DNA from 2 places in the Streptomyces sp. NPDC060209 genome. Region 1 is predicted to be linked to the other one. Evidence: riboswitches for the same ligand, from Rfam matches in the RefSeq annotation. Region 1 holds a riboswitch; the other holds the start of a gene.

Region 1 (9,958 bases):
GATCGGGGGGTGCGGCAACACCCTTGAGCACGCCACTGTGCCTGGCAACTTCACTGCCCGTACCCTGAGATGACGCATTACGTCGGGTTCGGACGGTTGCCCGGTCGTGAGGGGTGCGGGGGAGTGGCGGCCATAAGTGGTCGGAGCGCCGTCCCGGATGGCGTAGAGTTGCAATCACAACGGCGCGGGGTGGAGCAGCTCGGTAGCTCGCTGGGCTCATAACCCAGAGGTCGCAGGTTCAAATCCTGTCCCCGCTACTGAAGACAGAGGCCCGGATCCTTTCAAGGATCCGGGCCTCTGTCGTATGCCGTCACCCTGCCGCCCGGTTACGGGCTTGACCTTGACGCTGCGTAAAGATCTAGCGTTTCCGGCATGGAGTGGTCCATCCAGGAAATCGCCAGGCGAGCCGGCACCACGAGCCGCACTCTGCGGCACTACGGAGACGTCGGTCTCCTTCCGCCGAGCCGCACGGGTGCCAACGGCTACCGCTATTACGACCAGGAGGCACTGGTCCGGCTCCAGCGCATTCTGCTGCTGCGGGAGCTGGGGCTCCCGCTGCCCGAGATCAAGGACGTGCTGGAAGGGCAGCGGGACACCTCCGCGGCGCTCCGGGCCCATCTGCGGCTGCTGGAGCAGGAGCGGGAGCGCATCGGGCGGCAGATCGCCTCGGTGCGGACCACTCTCCACAGGACCGAGGAAGGGGAGGAACTCATGGCCGAGGAAGTGTTCGACGGCTTCGACCACACGGCGTACGAGCGGGAGGTCACGGAACGCTGGGGCCGGGAGGCGTACGAGCGGAGCGGCCGGTGGTGGCGCGGACTGGGCGAGACGGAGCGTGCCCGCTTCCAGGGAGTGCACGAGGCCATCGCCCGGGACTACGGGGTGGCCAGAGCGGCCGGCCTGGAGGCCGGCGGCGAGGAGGCGCAGGACATCGCGCGGCGGCACTGCGAGTGGCTGTCGGCGACGACGGAAGTCACACGTGCGTATGTGACCGGCCTCGGGGAGATGTACGTCGCCGATCCCCGCTTCGGGAGGAACTACGATCGCTACGGAGACGGAACTGCCGTCTTCGTACGGGATGCACTGACGATCTACGCGCAGCACCGGCTCTCCGACTGACCCCCGGAGGGCGGGGCTCCGGCGCGCTCCTCCCTTTGGCCGATGACGAGTCGCCGCTCGGCGCGGCTCCGGCCAGCCTGGGTGGGGCGCGGTACCGTCCGCAGCCGTGGGTGGACCGGGCAGGAGCACACAGGTGGGGAAGCGGGACGGACGGCGAGGGGGCGCTGCCGGGAACTCCCGTTCCCGGCGGTTCGTGCGCGCTCTCCCCGCCCTGATGATCTGTGCCGGGGTGGCCTTCGACCTCGGCACGCCGGCCGAGGTCACCGCCGTTCCGCTCTTCGCCGCGGCCCCGTTGATCGCCGCCCCGTTCTTCTCGCTCGCCGGCACCGTCCGGGTCGGAGTGGCCGCGATTCTCGTCGTGCTCGCCATCCGGATCTCGGACGGCGTGCTCGCCAAGGTCGTGCCGATCACGGACCTGCTCACCCTGGTGACCGTCGCCGCGCTCTCCCTCGTCATCAACCGCGTCGTACGCCGCGGGAACGAGCAGCTGGCCTCTGCCAAGGTCATCGCGGAGACCGCGATGCGCGCGGTGCTCCCGACGCCCGAGGACCGGATCGGCGGAATGCTGGTCGCGGCGCGGTACGAGGCGGCCCAGGCGGACGAGTTCGTCGGCGGCGACCTGTTCGCCGTCGCGGACACGCCGTACGGGGTGCGCCTGGTCGTCGGGGACGTACGGGGCAAGGGGCTGGACGCCGTGGCGGCGGTGGCCGTCGTGATCGGGGCGTTCCGGGAGGCCGCCGAGCAGGAGCTGTCGCTGGAGGGGGTGGTCCAGCGGCTGGAGCGGGCGCTGGCCCGGGAGGGCTCACGGCGGGGCGGGCTCGACTCCATGGAGGGGTTCGTCACCGCCGTCCTGGCGGAGATCCCGGCCGGCTCGGAGACGCTGCGGGTCATCAACCGCGGTCACCCCGAGCCGCTCGTGCTGTACCCGGACGGGGCGCTAGACGTACTGGCGCCGACCACGCCCGCCCTGCCGCTCGGGATGGGGCTGGGCGCGTGGCCGGACCGGTCGGACGAGTGGACGCTGCCCGCGGGAGCGATGTTCCTGGCGTTCACCGACGGGCTCTCCGAGGCGCGGGACGCGAAGGGTGTCTTCTACGACCCGGCGGCACGGCTGCGCGGCCGGCTCTTCCCGGGGCCCGAGGAGCTGCTGTCCGCGCTCACCGATGACGTACGGCTGCACACGGGAGGCAGGTCGACGGACGACCTGGCGCTCCTCGCGGTCGCCCGCCCGGCGCGGGGCCAGCAGGAGCGGCGGACCACCGTGAAGATCGTGCGACGGGACAGTGAATGACCCGTCGCGACCGTCGGTAGTCGAAGGACCCCGCTCCGCATAACATTTGACTTACCGTCAGAAACTGCTGGCTGGATGAGGGGCGTTCAACTCGCCCGTTTGAGACCGTTTGACCCCTGTAAGTCCAGGCCAGAGTCATGAACGATCTGTGGGAACAGCTTGGAATCGGACCCGGGTGTCTATTAACGTTCGATAACGCAGCGCGGTTGTACCTGTCGTCGCAAGAGGCGGCACCGTGCGCAGCGCCGAATTCCGCAAGGGAACCGGGGAACCACCTACATGGGGTGAATCGGACACCTGTGTCTCGTGAGAGACGAAGGGGCCCGTAGGAGACCTTCCTGCTCCGAACCCGTCAGCTAACCCGGTAGGCGAGAAGGAAGGAAAGGAGTGCGCCCACGTGGCGTCCAACCAGCCTGCCCCCGAGGCCCCGTCATCCTTCAGGACCGACAGCTTCGGTGATGAGGACAGGACATGGGAGGAATGGAACCCCACCGAGGAGTCCATCCGTCCCGTACGCGGCCGGCATCGCGTAGCCAAGCAGCGCGGCCTCGCCCGTAGCTCCACCGTCCTCGGCGTCGGGGTCATCGCGGCCGTCGGAGCGGGCGGCATGGCCACCGCGCAGAGCAAGCCGCCGGTCTCCATTTCTCTTCCCGATTCCATCGCGGACAATCTCCCTGACGCCAAGTCCCTTCCCGGCGTCAGCGCGTTCATGTCCGGCGACTCCGACTCGGACCACGAGACGGTCGCCGCGTCCTCCCCGCTCACCACCGCGGGGATCACCGCCGCCGAGGCCGAGCAGGGCGCCACCGACGCCGGCGAGGCGCTGCGCGCCCGAATCCTCCAGCAGGCGGAGCAGCAGCAGGCCGGAGCCGATGCCGAGGCCAAGGCCGCGGAGGAGAAGGCTGCGGCCGAGGCGGCCGCGGCCCAGGCGGCGAAGCAGCAGAGCGTGGCCGAGGCCGAGGCTGCCGCGAAGAAGAAGGCTGCGGAAGAGGCGGCGAAGAAGAAGGCGGAGGCCGAGCGCCTCGCCAAGCTCGCCGCCAGCTACGCCGTCCCGACCTCCTCCTACTACATCAGCTCGACCTTCGGTCAGGCCGGTTCGATGTGGTCCTCCGGCTACCACACCGGGCTCGACTTCGCGGCCCCGACCGGTACCCCGGTCAAGGCCGTGCACAGCGGCACGGTGAAGTCGGCCGGCTACTCCGGCGCGTACGGCTACCGCACGGTCCTGGAACTGGATGACGGCACCGAGGTCTGGTACTGCCACCAGTCCTCGATGGACGTGACCGCCGGTCAGAAGGTCACCACCGGCCAGACCATCGGCCGCGTCGGTGCGACCGGCAATGTGACCGGCGCGCACCTGCACCTGGAGATCCACACCCCGGACGGCTCGGGCATCGACCCGATGAGCTGGCTCCGCGGCAAGGGCCTCACCATCTGAGCCCTCGGGTCCTTCGTCCGGACAAGGCCGGGGCACGCGAGCCCGGCCCGATCCGGAACGGGAGACCCGGCGCCGGCACCCGGCGCACCAGAACCCCGGCGGCCCTGACGCACGACCCCCCGACGTCAGGGCCGTCGGTCTGTCCGGGACCACGGAGCCCCGGCCCCCCGGGTGGAAATCTCCGGGTGGGGCCCGGTGCAGCGGAATAGTTGCCTCCGCCGAATGGTTGTGCCTAGGCATGACATCTTTGCGCCCGCTCGGATCTTCGAGCCTTCAGGTCTTCCCCCTCGCCCTCGGCGGCAACGTCTTCGGCTGGACCGCCGACGAGGACCGGACGTTCGCCGTCCTCGACGCGTACACGGCGGCCGGCGGCAACTTCATCGACACCGCAGACTCCTACTCCGCCTGGATCCCGGGTAACGAGGGCGGTGAGTCGGAGACCCTCATCGGCAAGTGGCTGGCGGCCCGTTCCCGCCGCGACGATGTCGTCATAGCCACCAAGGTCGGCGCGCACCCCTCGTACAAGGGACTCTCGCCCACCACGATCAAGGAGGCGGCCGAGGCGTCGCTGCGCCGGCTCGGCACCGACCACATCGATCTCTACTACACGCACTTCGACGACGAGAGCGTCCCCGTCGAGGAGATCATCACCGCGCTCGACCAGTTGGTGAAGGCCGGCACCGTGCGGGAGATCGCCGCGTCCAACATCAGCCCCGAGCGGCTCCAGGCCTCCCTGGACTTCTCCGAGCGCGAGGGCCTGGCCCGTTACGTCGCACTGCAGCCGCACTACAACCTCGTCTCGCGCGACACCTACGAGGGCGCGCTCCAGGACACGGCGGCCGGTGCCGGTCTCGCCGCCGTCCCGTACTTCGCACTCGCCTCGGGCTTCCTCACCGGCAAGTACCGGCCGGGGGCGGCGGTCGAGAGCGCGCGGGCCGAGGGCGCGGGCAAGCACCTGGAGACCGAGCGCGGCCGCAAGGTGCTCGCGGCGCTCGACAGGATCGCCCAGGAACACGACGCCGAAATCGCCACGGTCGCCCTCGCGTGGCTGGCCTCCCGGCCGACCGTGACCGCGCCGATCGCCTCCGCGCGCACGGTCGAACAGCTGCCCGCGCTGGTGGCGGTGGCCGAACTCCGGCTGACCGGGCAGGAGCTTGCGGAGCTGACCGAGGCATCCGCCTGATCCTCTACGCGGGCGGCGTGCGGTGCCCGCCGTCCTCCAGGTACGGGTTGTAGCCGCCGTAGTGGCGGTGCGGAGCGGGGAGCTGCTGCGGAGGCGGGCCGCCAGCGGGGAACTGACGGGGGAACGGGGGCGGCACGGGCGGCCGGTGGGTGCGTAGCCGGCCTGTCGCGTGGGCCGCGTACGTCAGGGCCGGCACCGCGATGTCCCGGCGCTGCCAGAGGTGGTGCAGCAACTCCTGCTCGCGCAGGGCGAAGTCCGGGCCCGCGCCGTCGTGTCGGGCCCTCCGGCGCAGCATGGCCAGGGACGTCGCGAACGACTCGTACTCCGCGACGGCACGGGCCGCGGACTTGCCCCGGGCCCGGTCCGGGTGACTGTTCCAGTGCCTGGCGACGTCCCGGGCCATGCCCCGTGCGCGCATCGAGGCCAGCGCGAGCGGCTCGGCGGGGGCCAGCCAGCCGGCCGCCGCGTACACCGGCAGCTCGGTGGAGAGCGTGCGCAGCTCCCGCTGGCGCGACCAGATCGCCAGCCAGGTCACCAGGCCGAAGGACGGCACCATGAAGGCGCCGTACACCAGGTAGAAGCCGTACGGTCCGAAGGCCGACGAGCCGTTCCAAAGGGCGTGCGTGCCCATGGCGAGGACGAGCCCGAGCAGCGGCAGGACGACACGGCGCACCCGGTGACGCGCGCCGCCGAGTGCCGCGATGCCGAAGCCGATGCCGGAGAGCACCGTGAACAAGGGGTGCGCGAACGGCGACATCACCACGCGTACGAAGAACGTCCCCGCCGTCACGGAGGCGAAGCCCGTGGTCCCGAGCTGCTGGTCCTCGCCGAAGGCATTGCCCAGGTAGAGGATGTTCTCGGTGAACGCGAAGCCTGTCGCGGTGAAGCCGGCGACCACGATGCCGTCGACGACCCCGCCGAACTGCCGTCTGCGGAAGAGGAAGATCAGCAGGACCGCGATGGCCTTCGCGCTCTCCTCGACGACCGGGGCGACGAGCGTGGCCCCGAGGGTGTCGGCGCTCGCCGGATCCGCCGTGGCCGTCGCTATCCACCGGGTCGCGAAGGAGTTGGCGATGATCGCCACGAGCGCGGCGGCGCAGGCACCCCAGGAGAAGGCGAACAGCAGATTCCGCCACGGGCCCGGCTCGACCCGGTCGAGCCAGCGGAACGCCGCCATCAGCAGCGGCACGGGCAGCACAGCCAGCCCCAGTCCCACCAGGAAGCCCTCGGTGCCCGTCTGCTGACGCACCAGGGCCAGGATCACCAGACCGCAGAGCGCGAGCACTGTGATCACGGCGCCGGCGCGGAACGCCTTGCTGCGCCAGACCATGCCGACGCGGCGGGGCCGGTAACGCCACTGGCCTCGCTCGGGGACGGCGCCCAGGAACTCGTCGAGCTGCTGCTCCTCGAGAACCGGGACGGCCGGCTGCTGGTGCTGCACGGACCCCTCGGACATCCGACGACCCTAACGAGGGCGACTGACACCTGGCCACGCCGCGGTGCACGGGGGGCCGGGCAATGGCTGATCAGCGACGGGTGAACAGCACGTCGTGCACGACGTGTCCCTTGTCCAGGCCCTGGCCCTCGAAGCGGGTCAGCGGCCGGAACGCGGGCCGGGGGGCGTAGCCGCCGTCCGCCTGGGTGTTCTCGAACAGCGGGTGTGCCGTCAGGACTTCCAGCATCTGCTCGGCGTACGGCTCCCAGTCCGTCGCGCAGTGGACGACCGCGCCCGGCTTCAGCCGCCGCGCCACCAGGTCGAGGAATTCCGGCTGGATCAACCGGCGCTTGTGGTGCCGCTTCTTGGGCCACGGGTCGGGGAAGTACACCCGGAGCCCGTCCAGGGCGTCCGGCTCCAGCATCTCCCGGAGCAGGATGATCGCGTCACCGTTGGCGACACGGACGTTGGACACCCCGGCCCGGTCCGCGAGACCCAGCAGATTGCCCTGGCCGGGGGTGTGCACATCGACGGCCAGAATCCCGGTGTCCGGGTCGTCGGCCGCCATCTGGGCCGTCGCCTCGCCCATGCCGAAACCGATCTCCAGGACCACCGGGAGGCCGTCGAACAGCGTGGGGAGATCGAGGACAGCGCGGCCGTCGATGTCCAGGCCCCACTTGGGCCACAGCCGCTGGAGGGCGTCCTCCTGGCCGGCGGTCACCCGGCTGCGGCGCGGCTGGAAGCTGCGGATCCGGCGCTCGTGGTGCGAGCCCGCGGGGTCGGCGGCCGGGCCGCCGGGGAAGCGGGGCTCCTGGCGCAGCCTGCGCTGGCGCTCGAAAGAGGCGGCGCGGCGCGCCGCCGCGTCGGCGTCGGGCGTCTCTGGGGTGGGGTTCACAGGATCAGACACAATGACCCGATTCTACGGCGGGAGGCGTCCACCCCGTCGCGCGAGCCCGCAGCAGGGCCCGTCGCGCCACCTCCCTCCCGATGGGCAGGGACGCGGTGGCCGCGGGAGACGGGGCGTTCAGCACGTGCACGGTGTGCGGGGCGTCCCGGATCAGGAAGTCGTCCACCAGGGTGCCGTCCCGCAGGACCGCCTGGGCCCTGACGCCGGCCGGGGACGGCCGCAGATCGGCCTCCGTCACCTCAGGCAGCAGTCGCTGGACGGCTCGGGTGAACGCGCTCTTCGACAGGGATCGGTGCATCTCGCCCGCCCCGTACCGCCAGTGTCGCCGGGCGATCCGCCAGGAGCCGGGCCAGGCCAGGGTGGCGGCCAGCTCGCCCGGGTGGACGACCGTCCGGCCGTACCCCTCACGGGCCAGGGCCGGCACGGCGTTCGGCCCGACGTGGACCGTGCCGTCGACACCCCGGGTCAGATGCACCCCGAGGAACGGGAACGCCGGGTCCGGCACTGGATAGACGAGGCCGCGCACCAGCTCCGGCCTGGTCAGCTCGTAGTACTCCCCGCGGAACGGCACGATGCGCGCCCCCGGATCGTCGCCCGCGAGCAGCGCCACGCGGTCGCTGTGCAGGCCCGCGCAGTTGACCAGCACACGCGCCCTGACCACCTGGCCGTCGGCCGTGCGCACCGCGACACCCCACGGGCGCCGGTCGACGGCGACGACCTCCGCGCCGTAACGGATCTGCCCGCCCGAGGCGCTCACCTCGGCGGCGAACCGGACGGCCACCGCGGTGAAGTCGCACACTCCCGTCGTCCCGACCCGGATCGCAGCCAGGCCGTGCACCCGCGGCTCGTGCTCCGCGATCTGGGCGGGGCCGAGCTCCCGGACCGGCAGGCCGTGCGCCCGGCCGCGCTGCACCAGGGCGTGCAGCCGGGGCAGCTCTCCGCTGTCGGTCGCGACGATCAGCTTGCCCGTCACCGCGTGGGCGATTCCGTGCTCCGCACAGAAGTCCACGAGCTCGGCGGCGCCCCGCACCGCGTAGCGCGCCTTGAGCGAGCCGGGTGGGTAGTAGATGCCGCTGTGGATCACCCCGCTGTTGCGCCCGGTCTGATGCCGGGCCGGGCCCCACTCCTTCTCCAGCACCGTGACCCGGGTGCCGGGCGCGGTGCGCGTGATCGCGTACGCGGTCGACAGACCGACGATTCCGCCACCGATCACCAGCACATCGCAGTCGTACGCCGCGTGCGTCATCATCACGCCACCTCCCACCCCGATAGTGCACTGACCCACTGACAACGGGCTCAAACCAGGGACGGCGTGTGCGTGGCGGGATGTTCCGCTTCCGGACCCGGCGAAACCGGGGCGTACCGGTGGCGCCCCGGGGCCGGTGCCCGGATCAGGCCGGGGTCACGAGAAGCGGACGGGCTCGTTCCCGTAGTTCGGCCACGCGGGGTTCGTCCCCGTACGGCTCGAGGCGGTGCAGCAGGTCGCGCACGTACTCCGTGGTGCGCGCCGAGGAGATGCGTCCCGCCACCTCCACCGCCCGCGTCCCCGCCGCGCAGGCCGCGTCGAGGTTGCCCGACTCCAGCTCGGCGACCGCGGACACGACGAGGCGCAGCCCGTGGGAGCGGACGAACTCGTCGGTGGGTTTCGACAGGGCCTGCTCGGTGAAGCGCCGCACCTGGCGGGGCGCCTTGAGATCGCGATAGCACTCGGCGGCGTCGGCGGCGAATCTGTCGTACGAGTAGAAGCCGAGCCACGCCGGGTCGGAGTCACCGGCCCGGGAACGCTCCAGCCAGCTCTCGGCGGCCCGGAGTGCGGCCCCCGCGGCCGGTGCGTCGCCGGCCTTGGCGTGGGCGCGCGCCTCCACGAGCCGGAAGAAGCTCATCGTCCGTGCGGTGGCGAGCCCGCGATTGCGCTCGACCGCGGCCTGCGCGAGGTCCACGCCCTCGTCGGCGAAGCCCCGGTAGGTCGCCTGCAGGGACATCGACGCCAGGACGTATCCGCCCAGCGGTACGTCGGCTGCGGCGCGCGCCAGGCGCAACGCCTGGATGTAGTAGCGCTGCGCGGCCTCCTGCTGGCCGGTGTCGAAGGCCATCCATCCGGCGAGCCTGGTCAGCTCGGCGGAGGCGCCGAAGAGCGCCCTGCCCACCTCGTCGCTGTAGGAGCCCAGCAGGAGCGGTGCGGCGTCGACCCGTAAGCACTCCGGGACCATGGAGGAACGCCAGTCGCCGCCACCGTATTTGGAGTCCCACCGGCGCGCGTCCTGGGCGGCCTCGCGCAGCTTGGTCACGTCGCTGTGGCCCACGCGCAGCAGCGGTCCGTCGACCGTGCCCCCGCCCGCGGTGTCCGGGCCCGGCTGGACGGGCACCCCGGCCTGCGCCCCGGGTGCGCCCTCCGGGCCGAGGATCGCCGCCTGGGCGGCGGCCGGGTCCCGCGCCACCGACGGATCGGCGGGGGTTATGAGCCAGCGGGACGCGGGGGTCGCATAGGCGCTCACCGCGAAGGAACCCGCCAGCGACTGCCAGATCCCACCGCCGCCCCGGCGGCCCGCCAGATCCAGCCGGTACAGATCCGTCGCCGACCGCAC
Region 2 (10,339 bases), on a different contig from region 1:
CTTCAGCGAGATGACCTCCAACTCCTCCTTGTTGGCCGGGTAGTCGGGCACCACACGCTTCACCACCCCCTGCAGGGTGCCGATGGCCAGGCCGGGCGACTCCTCGTCCAGCGTGGTGAGGCAGATCAGCTCCTCGTCCGCCTCCAGCGTGAGGAACTCCGCGACCTGTGCCCCGCCCGACAGGTTCGGAGCCGCATGGGTGTCCGGCAGCTGTGGCAGGTCGATCACCGAGAGCCGGAGCAGCCGTCCGGTGGACGTCACCGCACCCACGTCACCGCGTGCCGTGGCAGGGACGGCCGACACGATCGCGTCGTGCTTCGTCCTCCTCGCGTCCTCGGCCTGGACGATCGGGTCGGCATTGGCCGTACGGGCCAGCAGGCCTGTCGACGACAGCAGCACCTGGCACGGGTCGTCGGCGACCTCCAGCGGCACGGACGCGACCTGCGAACCCGAGGACTCCAGCAGGACCGTGCGCCGGTCGGTGCCGAACTTCTTCGCCACCGCGGCCAGTTCCGACGAGACCAGCTTGCGCAGCTCGGCGTCCGAATCCAGGATCGCGGTCAGCTCAGCGATCTCCCCGGTGAGCTTGTCGCGCTCGGTCTCCAGCTCGATCCTGTCGAAGCGCGTGAGCCTGCGCAGCGGGGTGTCCAGGATGTACTGGGTCTGGATCTCGCTCAGCGAGAAGCGCTCCATCAGGCGCTCCTTCGCCTGAGCCGAGTTGTCGCTGTCCCGGATGAGACGGATGACCTCGTCGATGTCGAGCAGCGCCACGAGGAGGCCCTCGACCAGGTGAAGCCGGTTGCGGCGCTTGGTCCTGCGGAACTCGCTGCGCCGGCGCACCACATCGAAGCGGTGGTCGAGATAGACCTCGAGGAGCTCCTTGAGCCCGAGGGTGAGCGGCTGCCCGTCGACCAGCGCCACGTTGTTGATGCCGAAGGACTCCTCCATCGGCGTCAGCTTGTAGAGCTGCTCCAGCACGGCCTCCGGCACGAAGCCGTTCTTGACCTCGATCACGAGACGCAGGCCGTGCGCCCGGTCCGTGAGGTCCTTGACGTCCGCGATGCCCTGGAGCTTCTTCGAGCCGACCAGGTCCTTGATCTTGGCGATCACCTTCTCCGGGCCGACGGCGAAGGGCAGTTCCGTGACGACGAGGCCCTTGCGGCGGGCCGTGACGTTCTCTATGGCGACCGTGGCACGGATCTTGAACGTGCCGCGCCCGGCGGCGTAGGCGTCCTTGATGCCGCCGAGGCCGACGATCCTGCCACCGGTGGGCAGGTCGGGGCCCGGGACGAAGCGCATCAGCGTCTCGAGGTCGGCGCCCGGGTGCCGGATGAGGTGGCGGGCGGCGGCGATGACCTCGCCGAGATTGTGCGGGGGCATGTTGGTCGCCATGCCGACCGCGATCCCGGAAGCGCCGTTGACCAGGAGGTTCGGGTACGCCGCCGGGAGGACGACCGGCTCCTGCTCCTGGCCGTCGTAGTTCGACTGGAAGTCGACGGTGTCCTCGTCGATCGACTCCGTCATCAGTGACGTGGCGTCGGCCATCCGGCACTCGGTGTACCGCATGGCGGCGGGCGGGTCGTCATTGCCGAGTGAGCCGAAGTTGCCGTGCCCGTCGACGAGGGGCAGGCGCATCGAGAACGGCTGTGCCATGCGCACCAGTGCGTCGTAGATCGACGCGTCACCGTGCGGGTGCAGTTTGCCCATCACTTCGCCGACGACGCGTGCGCACTTCACGTAGCCGCGGTCGGGGCGGAGCCCCATCTCGTTCATCTGGGACACGATGCGGCGGTGCACGGGCTTCATGCCGTCACGGGCGTCGGGCAGAGCCCTGGAGTAGATCACCGAGTACGCGTACTCGAGGAAGGAGCCCTGCATTTCGTCGACGACGTCGATGTCGAGGATCTTCTCCTCGAAGTCGTCCGGCGGCGGGGTTTTCGTGCTGCGGCGGGCCATCGCGGCTGCGACTCCTTCACAGATTCTGTCGGGCAACCTCAGGTTCTGACGCCGACCATTGTGGACCGCCGTTCTGACAACGCCGACCTCGACCCGTCCGAAGCGGCCCACAGCGCCTCCGCGGAGGCACTGTTTACGGCAGCATCTACGACAACATTCACCCGACGGGAACTTCGCCAGGTGCCCGTGCGCTTGCCTAGAGTGGCAGGTCCGGCAGGAAATCCTGTACCGATCGAAGGGACGTACATGCCCATGGGTCACACGGCCACAGCCCAGGCCGGTTCCGGCGGCTTGACGGCGACCGAGCACCGTCTGGCCAATGGCCTGCGCGTGGTGCTCTCCGAGGACCATCTGACCCCCGTCGCCGCGGTGTGCCTCTGGTACGACGTCGGCTCCCGCCACGAGGTCAAGGGACGCACGGGTCTGGCTCACCTTTTCGAGCACCTGATGTTCCAGGGCTCGGGCCAGGTCAAGGGGAACGGGCACTTCGAGCTGGTGCAAGGGGCCGGTGGTTCCCTGAACGGGACGACCAGCTTCGAGCGCACCAACTACTTCGAGACGATGCCCACGCACCAGCTGGAGCTGGCCCTGTGGCTCGAGGCCGACCGGATGGGCTCGCTGCTCGCCGCGCTCGACGAGGAGTCCATGGAGAACCAGCGGGACGTCGTGAAGAACGAGCGCCGCCAGCGCTACGACAACGTCCCGTACGGCACGGCCTTCGAGAAGCTCACCGCGCTCGCCTACCCGGAGGGCCACCCGTACCACCACACGCCGATCGGCTCCATGGCCGACCTGGACGCGGCGACCCTGGAGGACGCGCAGGCGTTCTTCCGCACGTACTACGCGCCGAACAACGCGGTGCTCTCCGTCGTCGGGGACATCGACCCGGAGCAGACGCTCGCCTGGATCGAGAAGTACTTCGGCTCCATCCCCTCCCACGACGGCAAGCAGCCCCCGCGCGACGGCACACTGCCAGGCATCATCGGCGAGCAGCTCCGCGAAGTGGTCCAGGAGGAGGTGCCCGCGCGTGCGCTGATGGCCGCCTACCGGCTGCCGCACGACGGCACGCGCGAGTGCGACGCCGCGGACCTGGCGCTGACCGTGCTCGGCGGCGGCGAGTCGTCCCGGCTGCACAACCGCCTGGTCCGACGCGACCGTACGGCCGTGGCCGCGGGATTCGGGCTGCTCAGGCTGGCCGGCGCGCCCTCGCTGGGCTGGCTGGACGTCAAGACGTCCGGTGGCGTCGAGGTGCCGCAGATCGAGTCGGCCGTCGACGAGGAGCTCGCCCGGTTCGCCGAGGAGGGCCCCACGGCGGAGGAAATGGAACGCGCGCAGGCGCAGTTGGAGCGCGAGTGGCTGGACCGGCTGGGCACGGTCTCCGGCCGCGCGGACGAACTGTGCCGGTACGCCGTCCTGTTCGGTGACCCGCAGCTCGCCCTGACCGCGGTGGGCCGCGTCCTCGACGTGACGGCCGACGAGGTCAAGGCCGCCGCCCGGGCGCACCTGCGCCCCGACAACCGTGCGGTCCTGGTCTACGAGCCGGTCGAACCGGCCGAGGAGACCGACGAGACCGACGGCACCGACGCGCACGAGGGGGCCGAGAAGTGACCGACGCCGCCGTGACTGGAGTAGCGATGGAGTACCACCCGCAGCCGACCGCCGGCGAGGCAAGGCCCTGGGCCTTCCCCGCGCCCGAGCGCGGCGCCCTGCCCAACGGGCTGACAGTGCTGCGCTGCCACCGCCCCGGCCAGCAGGTCGTCGCCGTGGAGATCTTCCTCGACGCTCCGCTGGACGCCGAGCCCGAGGGCCTGGACGGTGTGGCCACGATCATGGCGCGCGCACTGTCCGAGGGCACGGACAAGCGCTCCGCGGAGGAGTTCGCCGCCGAGCTGGAGCGGTGCGGCGCCACGCTGGACGCCCACGCGGACCACCCGGGTGTCCGCGTCTCCCTGGAGGTCCCGGTCTCCCGGCTGGCCAAGGCCCTCGGCCTGGTCGCCGAGTCCCTGCGGGCCCCGGCCTTCGCGGAGAGCGAGGTCGAGCGCCTGGTGGGCAACCGGCTCGACGAGATCCCGCACGAGCAGGCCAACCCGGCCCGGCGGGCCGCCAAGCAGCTCTCCAAGGAGCTCTTCCCCGCGACGGCGCGGATGTCGCGTCCGCGCCAGGGCACCGAGGAGACGGTCCGGCGGATCGACGCCGCCGCCGTACGCGCCTTCTACGACGCCCATGTCCGCCCGTCCACCGCGACGGCGGTCGTCGTCGGGGACCTCACGGAGGTGGACCTGGACTCGCTGCTCTCCGACACCGTCGGGGACTGGTCGGGCAACGCCGGCCAGGCCCGGCCCGTGCCCCCGATCACCGCGGACGACACCGGCCGTGTGGTCATCGTGGACCGTCCCGGAGCCGTGCAGACGCAGCTGCTGATCGGCCGGATCGGCGCGGACCGGCACGACAGCGTGTGGCCCGCCCAGGTCCTCGGCACGTACTGCCTCGGAGGCACCCTCACCTCCCGGCTGGACCGCGTGCTGCGCGAGGAGAAGGGCTACACCTACGGTGTCCGGGCCTTCGGACAGGTGCTGCGCTCGACGGCGCCCGGGTCCTCGTCCGGGGCGACGGGCGCCGCGATGCTCGCCATCAGCGGCTCCGTCGACACGGAGTCCACAGGCCCGGCGCTCGACGACCTGTGGAAGGTCCTGCGCACCCTGGCGGCCGAGGGGCTCACCGACGCCGAGCGCGAGACGGCCGTGCAGAACCTCGTGGGCGTCGCCCCGCTGAAGTACGAGACGGCCGCCTCCGTCGCGGGCACCCTCGCCGACCAGGTGGAGCAGCACCTGCCGGACGACTACCAGGCCGAGCTGTACGCGCGCCTGGCCGAGACCGGCACGGTCGAGGCGACCGCCGCCGTGGTCAACGCGTTCCCGGTCGACCGGCTCGTCACCGTCCTGGTCGGGGACGCCGCACAGATCGCGGAGCCCGTGAGGGCACTCGGCATCGGTGAGGTGTCGGTCGTCACCGGCTGACAGAGCGGGACATGACGGACCCCGGCGAGTCCCTCTCGCCGGGGTTCTGTCATTTGTCCGCTTTGCGGAAAAGTGTGCTTTTCGTCCTGTGGGATGTGCGACAAAAGGCCCTTTCCGTTTGGTGCGTGAAAGCGGCCCGCTCTAGCGTCGGCCCGGCTGTCCGCCAGACGAATGCCGCGCCCGCGGCGCCGGACAGTCATCGCCGAGTCCCCGTCAGGCGCGAGCCTGGGGAGCCGGGGACCCATGAAGTCCCTGGGGTGAATCGGATCTCTGTACCTCGTCGGAGGCCCAGGGGCCCGTAGGAGACCTTCCTGCTCCGAACCCGTCAGCTAACCCGGTAGGCGAGAAGGAAGGAAAGGACCAGCCCCTCCATGGCGTTCATCCGTGCCACCGGGAAGCACCGTGCCCCGAGCCGCCTGACGCGCAAGAGCGCCAAGGTCGCCGGCATCGCCGCCCTGGCCACCACCGGCGTCATCGGTGCCACGGCCTCCCCGGCCCTCGCCGCGGACTCCGAGGTCACCGCGGGCAGCACCGGTCTGACCCAGACCGTCGCCCTCGACACCACCCTCGCCGCCCAGATCGAGGCGCAGGCGAAGGTCCAGCAGCACCAGGCCGAAGTCGCCGCGAAGGCCGCGGCCGAAGCGAAGGCCAAGGCGAAGGCCGAGGCCGAGGCCAAGCGCAAGGCGGAAGCCCGCGCCAAGGAGGCCCGCGAGGAGAAGGCGCGCGCCGCACGCGCCGCCGAGCGCGCCCGGCTCAACTCCTTCCACCTCCCGGTCGCCGGTTCGCACGTCACCACCGGGTACAAGTCCGGTGGCGCCCTCTGGTCCTCCGGCACCCACTCCGGTGTCGACTTCCAGGCCGCGTCCGGCACCTCCGTCGTCGCTGTCGGCGCCGGCACGGTCGTCGAGGCCGGCTGGGGCGGCGCGTACGGCAACAACATCGTGCTCAAGATGAAGGACGGCACGTACACCCAGTACGGCCACCTCTCCTCGATCGGCGTCTCCGTCGGCCAGAGCGTCGGCTCGGGCGAGCAGATAGGCATCTCCGGCTCGACCGGCAACTCCACCGGGCCGCACCTGCACTTCGAGGCCCGGACCACCCCCGAGTACGGCTCGGACATGGACCCCGTCGCCTACCTCCGGGCCCACGGCGTCCAGGTCTGACCCCACCCCGCACGACACCGCTCCGACGAAGGCCCCGGCACCCGCCGGGGCCTTCGCCGTGTCCCGGCCGAGATGCGTAGCGAAGCCCTCGCGGAAGTGCTCCCTGGCCAAAAGATATCCATGGATTCCACCCCGCCATCGGAAATTCCGGCCGGTTGCAATAGAGTCACAGAACAGGCGTCGATCGGCCGCGTTTCGCGGGGATTAAGGCGGAGGTTCGGACATGCGCATTCCCGCGCATTCGGTATGCACGGCAATCCGTGACGACATCGTCTCCGGTGTCTTCGAACGGGGCAGCCGCCTCACCGAAGAGGTGCTCGCGCGTCGGTACGGCGTCTCCCGTGTCCCCGTGCGCGAGGCGCTGCGCACCCTGGAGTCCGAGGGGTTCGTCGTCACCCGCCGGCACGCCGGCGCCTGTGTCGCCGAGCCCACGGAGCAGGAGGCCGCCGACCTCCTGGAGATCCGCATGCTCCTGGAGCCCCTGGGCGCCGCACGCGCGGCGCAGCGCCGCACCGAGGCGCACCTCAAGGTGCTACGCGGCCTGGTCAGGCTGGGTCAGGAGCGGGTGCGCAGGGGGGAGGGGGAGGATCTGCGCTCCTTGGGCGGCTGGTTCCACGAGACGCTGGCCCAGGCCTCGGGCAGCCCCGCGCTGATCGCGCTCCTGACCCAGCTCCGGCACAAGATCGCCTGGATGTACGTCGTCGAGCAGCCGGCCCGCCCCGCGGACTCATGGGCCGAGCACGGCGCCCTTGTCGACGCCGTGGCCCGCCGTGACGCGGAGCGGGCCAGGGCGCTCGCCACCCAGCACGCCGAGCGGGCCACCGCGGCCCATCGGCTGCGACGCACGGACCGGCCGGGGCACGCGGCGGGCGCGGCGCGGGTGAGGACTTCGCAACACCCCGTAAACATCGCGGGAGTCCGCCATTAACAAATGCGCCGTATACAAAGAGGGTAATTATCGAAGGGCTTTCTTTTTGCTGCCCTGATTCAGGCTTTATGGCGCCCTGTATGCCGCGGATCAGGAAACAGAAAAGCCGCGGCTTCCCGGTGGGGGAGCCGCGGCTGTTCCGCAGAAATAATTCCGGTCCGGAACGGCCGGAATCAGACGGTCTCCGGGAGCTCCTCGAGCCCCTCGGCGACCAGCTTCGCCAGACGGTCCAGGGCGACCTCGGCGTTGTCCGCCTCGGACGCGAGCACGATCTCCTCGCCGCCGTGGGCGCCGAGGCCGAGCACCGCGAGCATGGAAGCGGCGTTCACCGGGTTGCCGTCCGCCTTGGCGATCGTGACGGGGACGCCGGAGGCCGTGGCGGCACGGACGAAGATGGAAGCGGGGCGGGCGTGCAGGCCCTCGGCCCAACCGACGTTGACGCGGCGCTCAGCCATGGTTCTGCCCTTCACGTAACGATGAGTTGTCTAGACCAGTCTCTCATGCAGTGCGGACTGCTGTGCCCGGCGTCGCCGCCGGCCGCTCGCCGCCCGCCGGCTCCCCTCAGCGTGGCCCTGCCGCGATCCCGCCGCGACCGGTGTCCCGGGCCGTAGGCTTTGCCCATGGAGCCCACTCCGGAGCAGAGTCCGCATCACGCGTACCCCGACCACTGGGAGGCGGACGTGGTGCTCCGAGACGGTGGCACCGCGCGTATCAGGCCCATCACCACGGACGATGCCGAGCGGCTGGTCAGCTTCTACGAGCAGGTGTCCGACGAGTCGAAGTACTACCGCTTCTTCGCCCCGTATCCACGTCTCTCCGCCCGGGACGTGCACCGCTTCACCCATCACGACTACGTCGACCGGGTGGGGCTGGCCGTAACGATCGGCGGCGAGTTCATCGCCACCGTCCGCTTCGACCGGATCAACGAGCAGGGCAGGCCCGCCTCCGCACCCGCGGACGAGGCGGAGGTCGCCTTCCTCGTGCAGGACGCCCACCAGGGACGCGGCGTGGCGTCGGCCCTTCTCGAACACATCGCGGCGGTGGCCAGGGAGCGGGGTATCCGCCGCTTCGCCGCCGAGGTGCTGCCTGCCAACAACAAGATGATCAAGGTGTTCCGGGACGCGGGGTTCACCCAGCAGCGCAGCTTCGAGGAGGGCTCCGTCCACCTCACCCTCGACCTGGAACCCACAGCCGAGTCACTCGCCGTCCAGCGTGCCCGTGAACAGCGGGCCGAAGCGCGCTCCGTCCAGCGGCTGCTGGCCCCGGGGTCCGTCGCCGTCATCGGCGTCGGCCGCGCGCCCGGCGGCGTGGGCAGGACGGTACTGCGAAATCTCCTCGGCTCCGGCTTCACCGGACGCACGTACGCGGTGAACACGTCCTTCGCCGCCGACCTGGGAACGGTCGAAGGGGTGCCCGCCCACCGCTCCGTGGGCGAGATCGGCGAACAGGTCGATCTCGCGGTCGTCGCCGTCCCCGCCGACCGGGTGCCCGAGGCCGTCGCCGACTGCGGGGAACACGGGGTCCAGGGCCTCGTCGTCCTCTCCGCCGGCTACGCCGAGCGCGGCGCCGAAGGGCGGGAGCGGCAGCGGGAACTGGTCCGGCAGGCCCGCTCGTACGGCATGCGCATCATCGGCCCCAACGCCTTCGGCATCATCAACACCTCCGACGCGGTCCGCCTCAACGCCTCCCTCGCCCCGGAGTCGCCCAAGGCCGGGCGCATCGGGCTCTTCACCCAGTCCGGCGCCATCGGGATCGCCGTCCTGTCCGGTCTCCACCGAAGGGGCGCCGGGCTGTCGGCCTTCATCTCCGCGGGCAACCGGGCCGACGTCTCCGGCAACGACTTCCTGCAGTACTGGTACGAGGACCAGGGCACCGACGTCGCCCTGCTGTACCTCGAATCACTCGGCAATCCGCGCAAGTTCACCCGGCTCGCCCGCCGGACGGCCGCCGTGAAGCCCGTGGTCGTGGTGAAGGGCGCCCGGCACAGCGGGACCAATCCGCCGGGTCACGCCGTACCGGTGAGCCGTATCCCCGACGCGACGGTCTCCGCGCTGATGCGCCAGGCGGGCGTGATCCGCGTCGACACCGTGACGGAGATGGTCGACGTCGGCCTGCTCCTCGCCGGCCAGCCCCTGCCGGACGGCCCCCGGGTGGCGATCCTGGGCAACTCGGAGTCGCTCGGCCTCCTCACCTACGACGCCTGCCTGGCGGAGGGGCTGCGCCCGCGCCCGCCCCGCGACCTCACCACGGCGGCGAGCCCGCAGGACTTCCGGCACGCGCTGGCCGAGGCGCTCGCCGACCGTACGTGCGACGCCGTGATCGTGACCGCGATCCCCTGGGTGGGGGAGAACGGCGAGGCGGAGACGGGTGACGGTGAGGTCCTGGCGGCCGCACTGCGCGAGGCGGCGGCCACCGGCCCGGCGAAGCCGGTGGCCGTGGTGCACGTGGAGATGGGCGGCCTCGCGCAGGCCCTCGCCGCCGCGACGAGCACGGCCACGCCCCGGCCCGCCGCCCCCGCCGCCGCTCCGGAGCCGCAACGCATCTCCTCCCCGCCCTCCTCCGGCACTCCGGGTGCGGGTGCGCCCAGGACCGGCGCCCCGGCACCGGCCGCGCCGGGAAAGGGCGGGAGCGTCACCGGTCACCCCGGGCCCGCCGTCGGGCGGATGCCCGCCTACCCCGCCGCCGAGCGAGCCGTCCGCGCGCTCGGCGAGGTGGTGAAGTACGCCCAGTGGCGGCGCCACGCGGCGTCCCCCGGCAAGGTGCCCGAATTCCTGGACGAGACCATCGACGAGCACGGGACCGCCGGGCTGATCGAGACACTGCTCGGCCCGAGCCCCGACCGCCGTGGCCGCCCGCTCACCCACGACGAGGCCCGCGAGCTGCTCGCCCGCTACGGCGTCACCGTGCTGCCGGCGCTCCCGGCCCCCGACCCGGAGGCCGCCGTAGCCGCCGCCGCGAAGCTCGGATATCCAGTGGCCCTCAAGACCACCGCACCCCATCTCCGGCACCGCGCCGACCTCGGTGGTGTCCGGCTCGATCTCGCCAACGAGAACGCACTGCGCCGGTCGTACGAGGAACTGACGGATCTGCTCGGCACGCCCGCCGAACTCCGGCCCGTCGTCCAGGCCATGGCACCCAGGGGCGTCGACACCGTCGTCAGGGCGTCCATCGACGCGGCCGCCGGTGCCGTCCTCTCCTTCGGCCTGGCGGGTGCGCCCTCCGAGCTGCTGGGTGACACGGCACACCGTCTCGTGCCCGCCACCGACCGCGACGCC

Evidence for each region. Region 1 has a riboswitch for cyclic di-AMP ahead of ACFWFI_RS34815 (M23 family metallopeptidase). Riboswitches for the same ligand answer to the same signal wherever they lie in the genome.
Region 2: another riboswitch for cyclic di-AMP. It lies ahead of ACFWFI_RS10090 (M23 family metallopeptidase); the one in region 1 lies ahead of ACFWFI_RS34815 (M23 family metallopeptidase).

The regions. Positions count from the first base shown of each region.
Region 1 covers NZ_JBHWZS010000286.1:797-10,754, reverse strand. The annotation lists tRNA gene ACFWFI_RS34830 (tRNA-Met) at 184-257, shown strand; gene ACFWFI_RS34825 (MerR family transcriptional regulator) at 373-1,119, shown strand; gene ACFWFI_RS34820 (PP2C family protein-serine/threonine phosphatase) at 1,253-2,410, shown strand; cyclic di-AMP (ydaO/yuaA leader) riboswitch at 2,644-2,796, shown strand; gene ACFWFI_RS34815 (M23 family metallopeptidase) at 2,808-3,848, shown strand; gene ACFWFI_RS34810 (aldo/keto reductase) at 4,087-5,031, shown strand; gene ACFWFI_RS34805 (PrsW family intramembrane metalloprotease) at 5,036-6,487, opposite strand; gene trmB (tRNA (guanosine(46)-N7)-methyltransferase TrmB) at 6,558-7,373, opposite strand; gene lhgO (L-2-hydroxyglutarate oxidase) at 7,366-8,622, opposite strand; gene ACFWFI_RS34790 (sporulation protein) at 8,765-9,958, opposite strand, start outside.
Region 2 covers NZ_JBHWZS010000035.1:16,471-26,809, forward strand. The annotation lists gene ACFWFI_RS10075 (DNA gyrase/topoisomerase IV subunit A) at 1-1,956, opposite strand, end outside; gene ACFWFI_RS10080 (M16 family metallopeptidase) at 2,203-3,564, shown strand; gene ACFWFI_RS10085 (M16 family metallopeptidase) at 3,591-4,973, shown strand; cyclic di-AMP (ydaO/yuaA leader) riboswitch at 5,164-5,332, shown strand; gene ACFWFI_RS10090 (M23 family metallopeptidase) at 5,345-6,136, shown strand; gene ACFWFI_RS10095 (GntR family transcriptional regulator) at 6,360-7,064, shown strand; gene ACFWFI_RS10100 (HPr family phosphocarrier protein) at 7,238-7,519, opposite strand; gene ACFWFI_RS10105 (bifunctional acetate--CoA ligase family protein/GNAT family N-acetyltransferase) at 7,685-10,339, shown strand, end outside.